One region of the Streptomyces sp. NPDC050806 genome, then DNA from elsewhere that is predicted to be linked to it. Evidence: riboswitches for the same ligand, from Rfam matches in the RefSeq annotation. Region 1 holds a riboswitch; the other holds the start of a gene.
The links. Region 1 has a riboswitch for glycine ahead of gcvT (glycine cleavage system aminomethyltransferase GcvT). Riboswitches for the same ligand answer to the same signal wherever they lie in the genome.

Region 1 (5,140 bases):
GGAAGTCCACCGGCTCGTCCTGCCAGTCCGGCTCGTACAGCCGCACCCGGCCGCCGGACGGCAGCCCCTCGCGGGGCACGTCACCGCGGCACAGCTCGGCCACGGCGGGCGGCGGGAGCGGGACGCCGACCGTGCCGTCCGGGTTCACCGCGATACCGATCTTCGGCGGCAGGCCGCGGGCGAACTCGCGGGCCGGTGCCACCGTGAAGGACATGTGCGCGCCGACGACCCGCAGGAACTCCTGCTCGGAGCTGAAGACGGGCACGTACGCCAGGCCGTCGGGCAGCTCCACGGTGGGCAGGTCCAGGCCGGGCGCGCCGAAGCCGGCGCTCTCGGGGCCGCCGCCCTTGGGCAGCGGCACCCATATCCGGCTGCGGCCGAGCACCTCGACGATCCGGGCGCCGGCCCCGGGATGACCCACCGACGCCGCGAGCACTTCCTCCAGCTCGTTGGCCGGCCAGGCCAACTGCGGAATGCTCTGCTCGAAAACGCCCTGACCGGGGATGCTCTGCTCCGGAATGTCCATGGTCACCCACCCGCTTCGTACCGCACTGCCTGATCGAAAACCCTAGCGGCCCGCCGCGGGCGCTTCGCCCCCCGTCCCGAAGCCCGGACAGGAGACGCGGCAGTGTCTGCCCAGGCTCTCAGCCGAACGTCGTGCGTTCCAGTGCCTCGGCCGCCCGCCGGTCCAGCAGCACCGTGGCCGTGAACCCCTTCGGCAGCCGGGCCGCCCGGGCCCTGGCGAGCAGCCGGCGCACCGCGCGCCGGTGCCGCGCGAAGGCGTAGCCGGACACCCCGCGGCCCCTGGCCCGCTGTCCGGACAGCGCGACGCCGGCGGGCACGTCGAGCAGCAGCAGGTGCAGCTCGCGGCCGTCCCGCCGGGCGGTGCGCGCGATCCAGCGGCGCACCCAGGCGACCGTGCCGCAGTCGTGCACCACGACGCTGCCGCCGGAGCGCAGCGCCTGCCACAGGCCGTGGTAGTGCGCGATCCGCACCAGCGGTCGGAGCAGGCCGTACGGCAGCGCGCCGAGCCGGCCGGCCTCCCAGCGCTCCCGTACGTCCTGGGAGTCGATGCGGTGGACGGGCACCCCGGCCCGGTCCAGCGCCGGGACCACGCGCTGCATCAGCGTGCTCTTGCCGCCGCCGGGCAGGCCCGAGACGACCACCAGGCAGCGCGCGGGAAAGTCCAGCTCGCGGACGCGCGCTTCTCCCTCCGCGCCGCGCAGGTCCGTCACGCGGGCGCCGCGGCCCGGACGCACCACCGCCTTGGGTGTGCGGGCGCGGCGGGGCACCGCGCCGCGCGCGACCCCTGCCGACGTCGCATATACGGCTTGCCTCTGCACCGTGATCGCCCTCCCCGTTCCGTTCACTGCCGCCCCCCTACCCGCAGAGTGTCAAGAAAAGGTAATGAGCTTCAAGCGGAGGGCAGGTCGTGGCGGGTTGGCCCCCGGCCGTCGGGGCGGCGCGGGCCGGGGCTCCTGCATCCGGCGATCCCGTGCAATGATGTGCGCGCCGGACGCCGCACCCGACGCCGGCCGCCAACTGCATACCGGCCGCTTGAATCCGCGCGGGAGAGTTCCCGCCAGGCCACGGCGGGGCGCCGAAGGAGCAAGTCCTCCCTTGAATCTCTCAGGCCCCTGTACTGCGCGGACGAGGCAGATCTGAAAAGCGGGCCGCACGCCGGTGCGGCCCCACCCAAGGTGCAAGCCGAGGCCCCGATGGGGGCTGTCGGTGAACCTCTCAGGTTCCGATGACAGATGGGGAGACGTCCGATACGTCCCTGTCGTCTGTCCATCCCGGGAGCCCGCATGACCGACCCCCGCCACACCGCGCTCGATGCCACGCATCGCGCGCTCGGCGCGACCATGACCGACTTCGCCGGCTGGGACATGCCGCTGCGCTACGGCAGCGAGCGCGACGAGCACGTCGCCGTCCGCACCCGCGCCGGCCTCTTCGACCTCTCGCACATGGGCGAGATCACCGTCACCGGGCCGCAGGCCGCCGACCTCCTGGACCACGCGCTGGTCGGCAACATCGGCTCGGTCAAGCCCGGCCGCGCCCGGTACACGATGATCTGCCAGGAGGACGGCGGGATCCTGGACGACCTGATCGTCTACCGGCTGGGCGACCGGGAGTACATGGTCGTCGCCAATGCCTCCAACGCGCAGACCGTGCTGGACGCGCTGATCGCCCGGCAGGCCGGCTTCGACGCCGCCGTACGGGACGACCGCGACGCGTACGCGCTGCTCGCCGTCCAGGGCCCGGAGTCCGCCGGGATCCTGAAGAGCCTTACGGACGCCGACCTGGACGGGCTGAAGTACTACGCGGGCCTGCCCGGCACCGTCGCGGGCGTCTCCGCGCTGATCGCCCGGACCGGCTACACCGGCGAGGACGGCTTCGAGCTGTTCGTCCGGCCCGCCGACGCGGTCGCCCTCTGGGAGGCGCTGACCGAGGCCGGCAAGGACGCGGGCCTGGTCCCCTGCGGCCTGTCCTGCCGCGACACGCTGCGCCTGGAGGCGGGCATGCCGCTGTACGGGAACGAGCTGAGCACCTCCCTGACGCCGTTCGACGCGGGCCTCGGCCGAGTTGTGAAGTTCGAGAAGCCCGGGAACGACGGCCGCTTCGTGGGCCGGGACGCGCTGGCGGCCGCCGCCGAGCGGGCCGAGCAGAACCCGCCGCGCAAGCTCGTCGGGCTGATCGCCGAGGGCCGCCGGGTGCCGCGCGCCGGCTACCCCGTCGTGGACGCGGAGGGCACCGCCATCGGCACCGTCACCTCCGGTGCCCCCTCCCCCACGCTCGGTAAGCCGATCGCGATGGCGTACGTGGACGCGGCGCACGCCGAGCCCGGTACGAAGGGGGTGGCGGTCGACATCCGCGGCAAGCACGAGCCGTACGACGTCGTCGCGCTGCCCTTCTACAAGCGGGAGAAGTGACCGCACGGCACGCTCCGGCCAGGAGAAATGACCGCGGGACGGCCGTCCTGCCGGTAGAAGTGACGCAGTCGCGTCTCACCTGTCAAGACCCTCTGCACGATCATTCCCCCGCATCCAGGAGAATCGAACCATGAGCAACCCCCAGCAGCTCCGCTACAGCAAGGAGCACGAGTGGCTGTCGGCCGCCGCGGACGGCGTCTCGACGGTCGGCATCACCGAGCACGCGGCCAACGCGCTCGGCGATGTGGTCTTTGCCCAGCTCCCCGACGTCGGCGAGACCGTCACCGCGGGCGAGTCCTGCGGCGAGCTGGAGTCGACCAAGTCCGTCAGCGATCTCTACTCCCCGGTCGACGGTGAGGTCACGGAGATCAACGAGGACGTGGTGGCCGACCCGTCGCTGGTGAATTCCGCCCCGTTCGAGGGCGGCTGGCTGTTCAAGGTGAAGCTGAGCGGCGAGCCGGAGGACCTGCTCTCCGCCGACGAGTACACCGCTTTCACCGCCGGCTGACCTGCCCGCCGTACCGAGAGGGCCCGCCGCCCGCTCGGCAGCTCCCACCCAGGAAGACTCATGTCGCTTCTGAACAGCTCCCTCCATGAGCTCGACCCCGACGTCGCCGCCGCTGTCGACGCCGAACTCCACCGTCAGCAGTCCACCCTCGAAATGATCGCGTCGGAGAACTTCGCTCCCGCCGCCGTCATGGAGGCCCAGGGCTCGGTCCTCACCAACAAGTACGCCGAGGGCTACCCGGGCCGCCGCTACTACGGCGGCTGCGAGCACGTCGACGTCACCGAGCAGATCGCGATCGACCGGGTCAAGGAGCTGTTCGGCGCCGAGTACGCCAACGTGCAGCCGCACTCCGGTGCCTCCGCCAACCAGGCGGCCCTCTTCGCGATCGCCCAGCCCGGCGACACCATCCTCGGCCTGGACCTGGCGCACGGCGGGCACCTCACGCACGGCATGCGCCTGAACTTCTCCGGCAAGCAGTTCAACGTGGTCGCCTACCACGTGGACGAGGCCGGCCTGGTCGACATGGCCGAGGTCGAGCGCCTGGCCAAGGAGAACAGCCCCAAGGTGATCATCGCGGGCTGGTCCGCCTACCCGCGACAGCTGGACTTCGCCGAGTTCCGCCGGATCGCCGACGAGGTCGGCGCGAAGCTGTGGGTCGACATGGCGCACTTCGCCGGTCTCGTCGCCGCCGGGCTGCACCCGAACCCGGTGCCCTACGCGGACGTGGTCACCTCCACCACGCACAAGACGCTCGGCGGCCCGCGCGGCGGCATCATCCTGGCCCGCAACAAGGACTTCGCGAAGAAGCTGAACTCCGCGGTCTTCCCCGGTTTCCAGGGCGGCCCCCTGGAGCACGTGATCGCGGCCAAGGCGGTCTCCTTCAAGGTCGCCGCCTCGGAGGACTTCAAGGAGCGCCAGCAGCGCACCGTCGAGGGCGCCCGGCTCCTCGCCGAGCGCCTGACGTCCCCGGACGCGCGTGAGGCCGGCGTCAACGTGCTGTCAGGCGGCACCGACGTGCACCTGGTCCTGGTCGACCTGCGCGACAGCGAGCTGGACGGCCAGCAGGCCGAGGACCGCCTCCACGAGGTCGGCATCACGGTCAACCGCAACGCCGTCCCGAACGACCCGCGGCCCCCGATGGTCACCTCGGGTCTGCGGATCGGCACCCCGGCGCTGGCCACTCGCGGCTTCCGGGCCGAGGACTTCCGCGAGGTCGCCGACATCATCGCGCTGGCGCTGAAGCCGGAGTACGACGCGGCGGCGCTGAAGACCCGCGTCACCGCGCTGGCGGACAAGCACCCGCTGTACCCCGGCCTGGCCAAGTAAGGCAACCGGGCGGTCGCACGGGCTTCACGGGCCCGGGGCAGGATGTGTCCCGGGCCCGTGGTGTGCGCGCCCGCTCACGGGGAACCCGTGTCACGAGCCTCACGGGTGGCTTCGCCCGCACATGCACCGTCCGTCCCCCGGGCGCGTTACGCTCGACAACCGGTACCGATCCGACAACCGGCACATGCCGTCCGCCGGCGCAGAAACGTCACATCTCTTCGGCCGCCCGGCCCCCCTCGCCCACCGGCGCGTGCTGTCGCACGGCCGCGCACGACCGCCCACCACGAGCCGACAAAGGAGTCCGCCACCGTGGCCATCTCCGTCTTCGACCTTTTCTCCATCGGCATCGGCCCGTCCTCCTCCCATACGGTCG
Region 2 (5,140 bases), on a different contig from region 1:
GCGCACAACCCACCAGACATTCCCCGCATAAAGTCACGTGAAACCACTCGTAGGGTGATTATCACTCGGCGTGGCGAGCGCGGCGATCGTTGACGCACCCCGAGTGACTGCATACCGTCGATGAGGCAGGTCCCGTCCGGGACGTGGAGGACGGAGGTCGGCGTGGCAATCACCGGCGACGGTACGGCGGCGGGAGGGGCATTGCCGCTTCACACTGGCGCGGCGAACCGTGCCCCGATAAACCGTGCCCCGGCGCAGGCCACCGGCAAGCCGGTGGACAGGGGCGCCGAGACCATTGGGTACCGAGGTCCGACGGCGTGTGCCGCCGCGGGCATCACCTACCGGCAACTGGACTACTGGGCGCGTACGGGCCTGGTGGAGCCCAGCGTGCGGCCCGCGTACGGGTCGGGCACCCAGCGGCTCTACAGCTTCCGGGACGTCGTCGTCCTGAAGATCGTCAAGCGGCTGCTGGACACCGGCGTCTCCCTGCAGAACATCCGCACGGCGGTGCAGCACCTCGCCTCGCGCGAGCTGTCAGACCTGGCGCAGATGACGCTGATGAGCGACGGCGCGACGGTGTACGAGTGCACCTCGCCCGACGAGGTCGTCGACCTGCTCCAGGGCGGCCAGGGCGTCTTCGGCATCGCCGTCGGCGTGGTCTGGCGGGACGTGGAGGCCGGGTTGGAGCAGCTGCACGGGGAGCGCGTGGACACCGGCGAGACCCTCGTCGGTCACAACCCCCACGACGAGCTGGCCCGCCGCAGGAACCGCGCGGTCTGACGCCGCCGAGGCCCGTGACGGAACGGGCCGACGGCAGGCACGAGGCGTCCGCCGACGCGGTCGGACGACGTCTCCCGGCAGGTCACCAGAGGCTTCACGGCCCGCCGCGCGGCCGATTGTCAGTGGCGTACGGCACCATCAATCACGTGAGACGTGCGCCGACGATCCTGCATCTGGACATGGATGCGTTCTTCGCGGCCGCCGAGCAGGCGGCCAAGCCCAGCCTGCGCGGAAAGCCCGTCGTCGTGGGCGGCATCGGCGGGCGCGGCGTCGTCTCCACCGCCTCGTACGAAGCCCGCGTCTTCGGGGTCCGCTCGGCCATGCCCACCGCCCAGGCCCGCCGGCTGTGCCCGAACGCCGCCTACCTCGCGCCGCGCTTCCACGTGTACCGCGAGGTCAGCGACAAGGTCATGACGCTGCTGCACGAGCTGTCGCCCCTGGTGGAGCCGCTGAGCCTGGACGAGGCGTTCGTCGACCTGGAGGCCGGCGGGGTGGCCGACGACGAAGATTCGGCCCGCGCGGTGGGGGAGCAGCTGCGCCGGGACATCCTCGCCGTCACGGGGCTGACCGGGTCGGTGGGCCTCGCGGGCGCCAAGATGCTCGCGAAGATCGCGTCCGAGCAGGCCAAACCGAACGGCCTCGTGCTGATCGAGCCGGGCACCGAGCGGGAGCTGCTGGGGCCGATGTCCGTGCGGACGCTGCCGGGCGTGGGACCCGCCACGGCCGAGGCGCTGCGCAAGGCCGGGATCCACACGATCGCCGAGACCGCCGAGGCCGGCGAGGCCGAGCTGGTGCGGCTGCTGGGGCGGGCGCACGGCGCGGGGCTGTACGCCATGGCGCTGGGGCAGGACGACCGCCCGGTGGTCGCGGAGCGGGACGCCAAGTCGATCTCCGTGGAGGACACCTTCGAGGTGGACCTCACCGACCGTACGCGGGTGCGTGCCGAGGTGATGCGGCTGGCGGACCGGTGCGTGCAGCGGTTGCGGGTGGCCGGGCGCTCGGGCCGTACGGTCGTGCTGAAGGTGCGCAACTACGACTTCTCCACGCTGACCAGGTCCGAGACCCAGCGCGGGCCGACGGACGATCCCGCGGTGGTGCGGGATGCGGCCGGGCGGCTGCTGGACCTGATCGACACCACCGGTGGCGTGCGGCTGCTCGGCGTGGGCGTGAGCGGCCTCGCGGACTTCACGCAGGAGGATCTCTTCGCCCAGGCGGCGACGGAGCGGGCGGCCGAGGAGGCCCGGCTCGCCGAGGAGGCGAAGGCGGCCGCCGGAGCGGCCGGCGGGGAGAGTGGGGCGGAAGAGGCTGAGGAGGCCGCTGAGCGCCCCAGGAAGTGGGTGCCGGGCCTGGACGTGGTCCATGCCGAGTACGGCCCTGGGTGGGTCCAGGGAAGCGGTCTGGGGCGGGTCACCGTACGGTTCGAGCAGCCGTGGTCCGCGCCGGGGCGGGTGCGGACCTTCCTCGTGGACGATCCGGCACTCACACCGGGGGAGGCGCTGCCCCTGGTGGGCGGCGGGCCGGACGCGACCGCCGCGCAAGCACCCATGACGGCCGAGGGCAGCGTGGCGTCCCCACCGATACCCGACGATCCGTCGTCGTCCTCGCCGATATCCGACGGTCCGCAGCCGTCCGGTGTTCAGTCGTCCGGCGAGCCCGCTATGCGGCCGAACTCCCGGTCGGTGGAGCCGGCGGGCGAGCGGTCTCCGGGTTTTTCGTCGGCGAGTTCCGCGTCGGTGGCGGAGATATCCAGCCGGTAGTGGTGGTAGAGCTGGAGTTCCTGCTCGGGGGAGAGGTGCCGGCCCACTCCGAAATCCGGCGCGTCCTTGATCAGCTTCCGCTCGTACGGCACGTGCAGCGCGTCGTCGACCAGCCGGCTCGGCTCCAGCGGCACGAACGCGTCCCGGCTGAAGAGCCCCGTCCGGATCGCCGCCCACTCCGGCTCGCCGGTCGCGTCGTCCAGGTACACCTCGTCGATGGTGCCGATCCTGGTGCCGTGCCGGTCGAACGCCTTGCGGCCGATCAGACTGCGGGGATCGATGTCGGTCTGCACGGTTCCTCCTACCTGCCGGAACTGCCCTGTGCACCCTACGAAACGGCACATTTCCCGCCCCGGCCACTCGGGGGATGCCGAGCAGCCACGCTGGTAGGCTGGTCAGCGATCGATGACCCCGTGCGGGAGAGCCCTCCGTCCCCCGGGCCGGAGGCGCCGAAGGAGCAACTCCTCCCCGGAATCTCTCAGGCACCCGTACCGCGCGGACGAGATCACTCTGGAAAGCAGGGTGGGCCACGGACCAGCGCAGTGCCGGAGCCCCTCCTCACCGACGGTGAAAACCGGATGTTGCGTACGTTCCGGTGAAGCTCTCAGGTTGAGATGACAGAGGGGGAGGCCGTCCGGGCACCCGCGCCGTGGTGCCCCTCGTAGGTCCCAGAGACCAGGAGGCCCCCGCAGATGACCACCAACCGCATCTCGCTGACCGAGCTGGAACGCGGCACCCCCTTCGAGCAGCGTCACATCGGCCCGGACCAGGAGTCCCAGGCCAAGATGCTCGCCCACATCGGCTTCGGCTCGCTGGACGAACTCACCGCGGCCGCCGTCCCCGACGTGATCAAGAGCGCGGAGGCGCTGGACCTGCCCCAGGGGCGTACCGAAGCGGACGTCCTGGACGAGCTGCGGGCCCTCGCGGACCGCAACCACGTGCTCGCCCCCATGATCGGCCTGGGCTACTACGGCACCTTCACGCCGCCGGTCATCCTGCGCAACGTCATGGAGAACCCCGCCTGGTACACCGCGTACACCCCGTACCAGCCGGAGATCTCGCAGGGCCGCCTGGAGGCGCTGCTCAACTTCCAGACCATGGTCGCCGACCTCACCGGCCTGCCCACCTCCGGCGCCTCCCTGCTGGACGAGGGCACCGCGGCGGCCGAGGCGATGGCCCTCTCGCGTCGCGTCGGCAAGGTCAAGAAGGGCGTCTTCCTCGTCGACGCCGACTGTCTGCCGCAGACCATCGCCGTCATAGAGACCCGCGCAGAGCCCACCGGCGTCGAGGTCGTCGTCGCCGACCTGAGCGACGGCATCCCCGCCGAGATCGCCGAGCGCGGCGTCTTCGGCGTGCTGCTCCAGTACCCCGGCGCGTCCGGCGCGGTCCGCGACCCCCGCGCCCTCATCGAACAAGCTCACGAACTTGGCGCGATCGTGACTGTCGCGGCCGACCTTCTGGCCCTGGCGCTGCTCACCTCGCCCGGCGAGCTGGGCGCCGACATCGCCGTCGGCACGACCCAGCGCTTCGGCGTCCCGATGGGCTTCGGTGGCCCGCACGCCGGCTACATGGCCGTCCGCGAGAAGTTCGCCCGCAGCCTCCCCGGCCGCCTCGTCGGCGTCTCCGTCGACGCCGACGGCAACAAGGCCTACCGCCTGGCTCTCCAGACCCGCGAGCAGCACATCCGCCGCGAGAAGGCCACCAGCAACATCTGCACCGCGCAGGTCCTCCTCGCCGTGATGGCCGGCATGTACGCCGTCTACCACGGCCCCGAGGGCCTGGCCGCCATCGCCCGCCGTACCCACCGCTACGCCGCCGTCCTCGCCGAGGGCCTGCGCGCCGGCGGCGTCGAGGTGGTGCACGGTACGTACTTCGACACCCTCACCGCACGGGTCCCCGGCCGCGCCGCCGAGATCGTCGCCGCCGCCCGCGAGGCCGGTGTCAACCTCCGCCACGTCGACGCCGACCTGGTCGGCATCGCCTGCGACGAGACCACCGGACGCGCCCAGCTCACCGCCGTCCTCGGCGCCTTCGGCGTCCAGGGCGACATCGAGCAGCTCGACGCGGCCGCCGCCGACGCGCTGCCCGAGTCGCTGCTGCGCACCGACGACTACCTCGGCCACCCGGTCTTCCACCAGTACCGTTCCGAGACCGCGATGCTGCGCTACCTGCGCACCCTCGCCGACCGCGACTACGCGCTGGACCGCGGCATGATCCCGCTCGGCTCCTGCACGATGAAGCTGAACGCCACCACCGAGATGGAGCCGGTGACCTGGCCGCAGTTCGGCCAGCTGCACCCCTTCGCGCCGGTCGGCCAGGCCCAGGGCTACCTCACCCTCATCCAGGAACTGGAGGAGCGCCTCGCCGTCGTCACCGGCTACGACAAGGTCTCCCTCCAGCCCAACGCCGGCTCCCAGGGTGAGCTCGCCGGCCTGCTCGCCGTCCGCGCGTACCACCGCGCCAACGGCGACGAGCAGCGCACCGTCTGCCTCATCCCGTCCTCCGCGCACGGCACCAACGCCGCCAGTGCCGTGATGGCCGGCATGAAGGTCGTCGTCGTCAAGACCGGCGACGACGGCGAGGTCGACACCGACGACCTGCAC

Region 2: linked by a shared signal. The riboswitch ahead of gcvP (aminomethyl-transferring glycine dehydrogenase) and the one ahead of gcvT (glycine cleavage system aminomethyltransferase GcvT) in region 1 are both predicted to bind glycine.

Annotation. Positions count from the first base shown of each region.
Region 1 covers NZ_JBVJIF010000011.1:194,710-199,849, reverse strand. Annotated here, with positions in the region: gene ACZ6WH_RS32525 (enhanced serine sensitivity protein SseB) at 1-526, opposite strand, end outside; gene ACZ6WH_RS32520 (P-loop nucleotide/nucleoside kinase family protein) at 645-1,343, opposite strand; glycine riboswitch at 1,559-1,655, shown strand; gene gcvT (glycine cleavage system aminomethyltransferase GcvT) at 1,809-2,933, shown strand; gene gcvH (glycine cleavage system protein GcvH) at 3,064-3,441, shown strand; gene glyA (serine hydroxymethyltransferase) at 3,502-4,767, shown strand; gene ACZ6WH_RS32500 (L-serine ammonia-lyase) at 5,077-5,140, shown strand, end outside.
Region 2 covers NZ_JBVJIF010000013.1:189,102-194,241, reverse strand. Annotated here, with positions in the region: gene ACZ6WH_RS35370 (MerR family transcriptional regulator) at 163-780, shown strand; gene ACZ6WH_RS35365 (DNA polymerase IV) at 927-2,537, shown strand; partial or broken gene ACZ6WH_RS35360 (PRC-barrel domain-containing protein) at 2,423-2,830, opposite strand; glycine riboswitch at 2,944-3,041, shown strand; gene gcvP (aminomethyl-transferring glycine dehydrogenase) at 3,230-5,140, shown strand, end outside.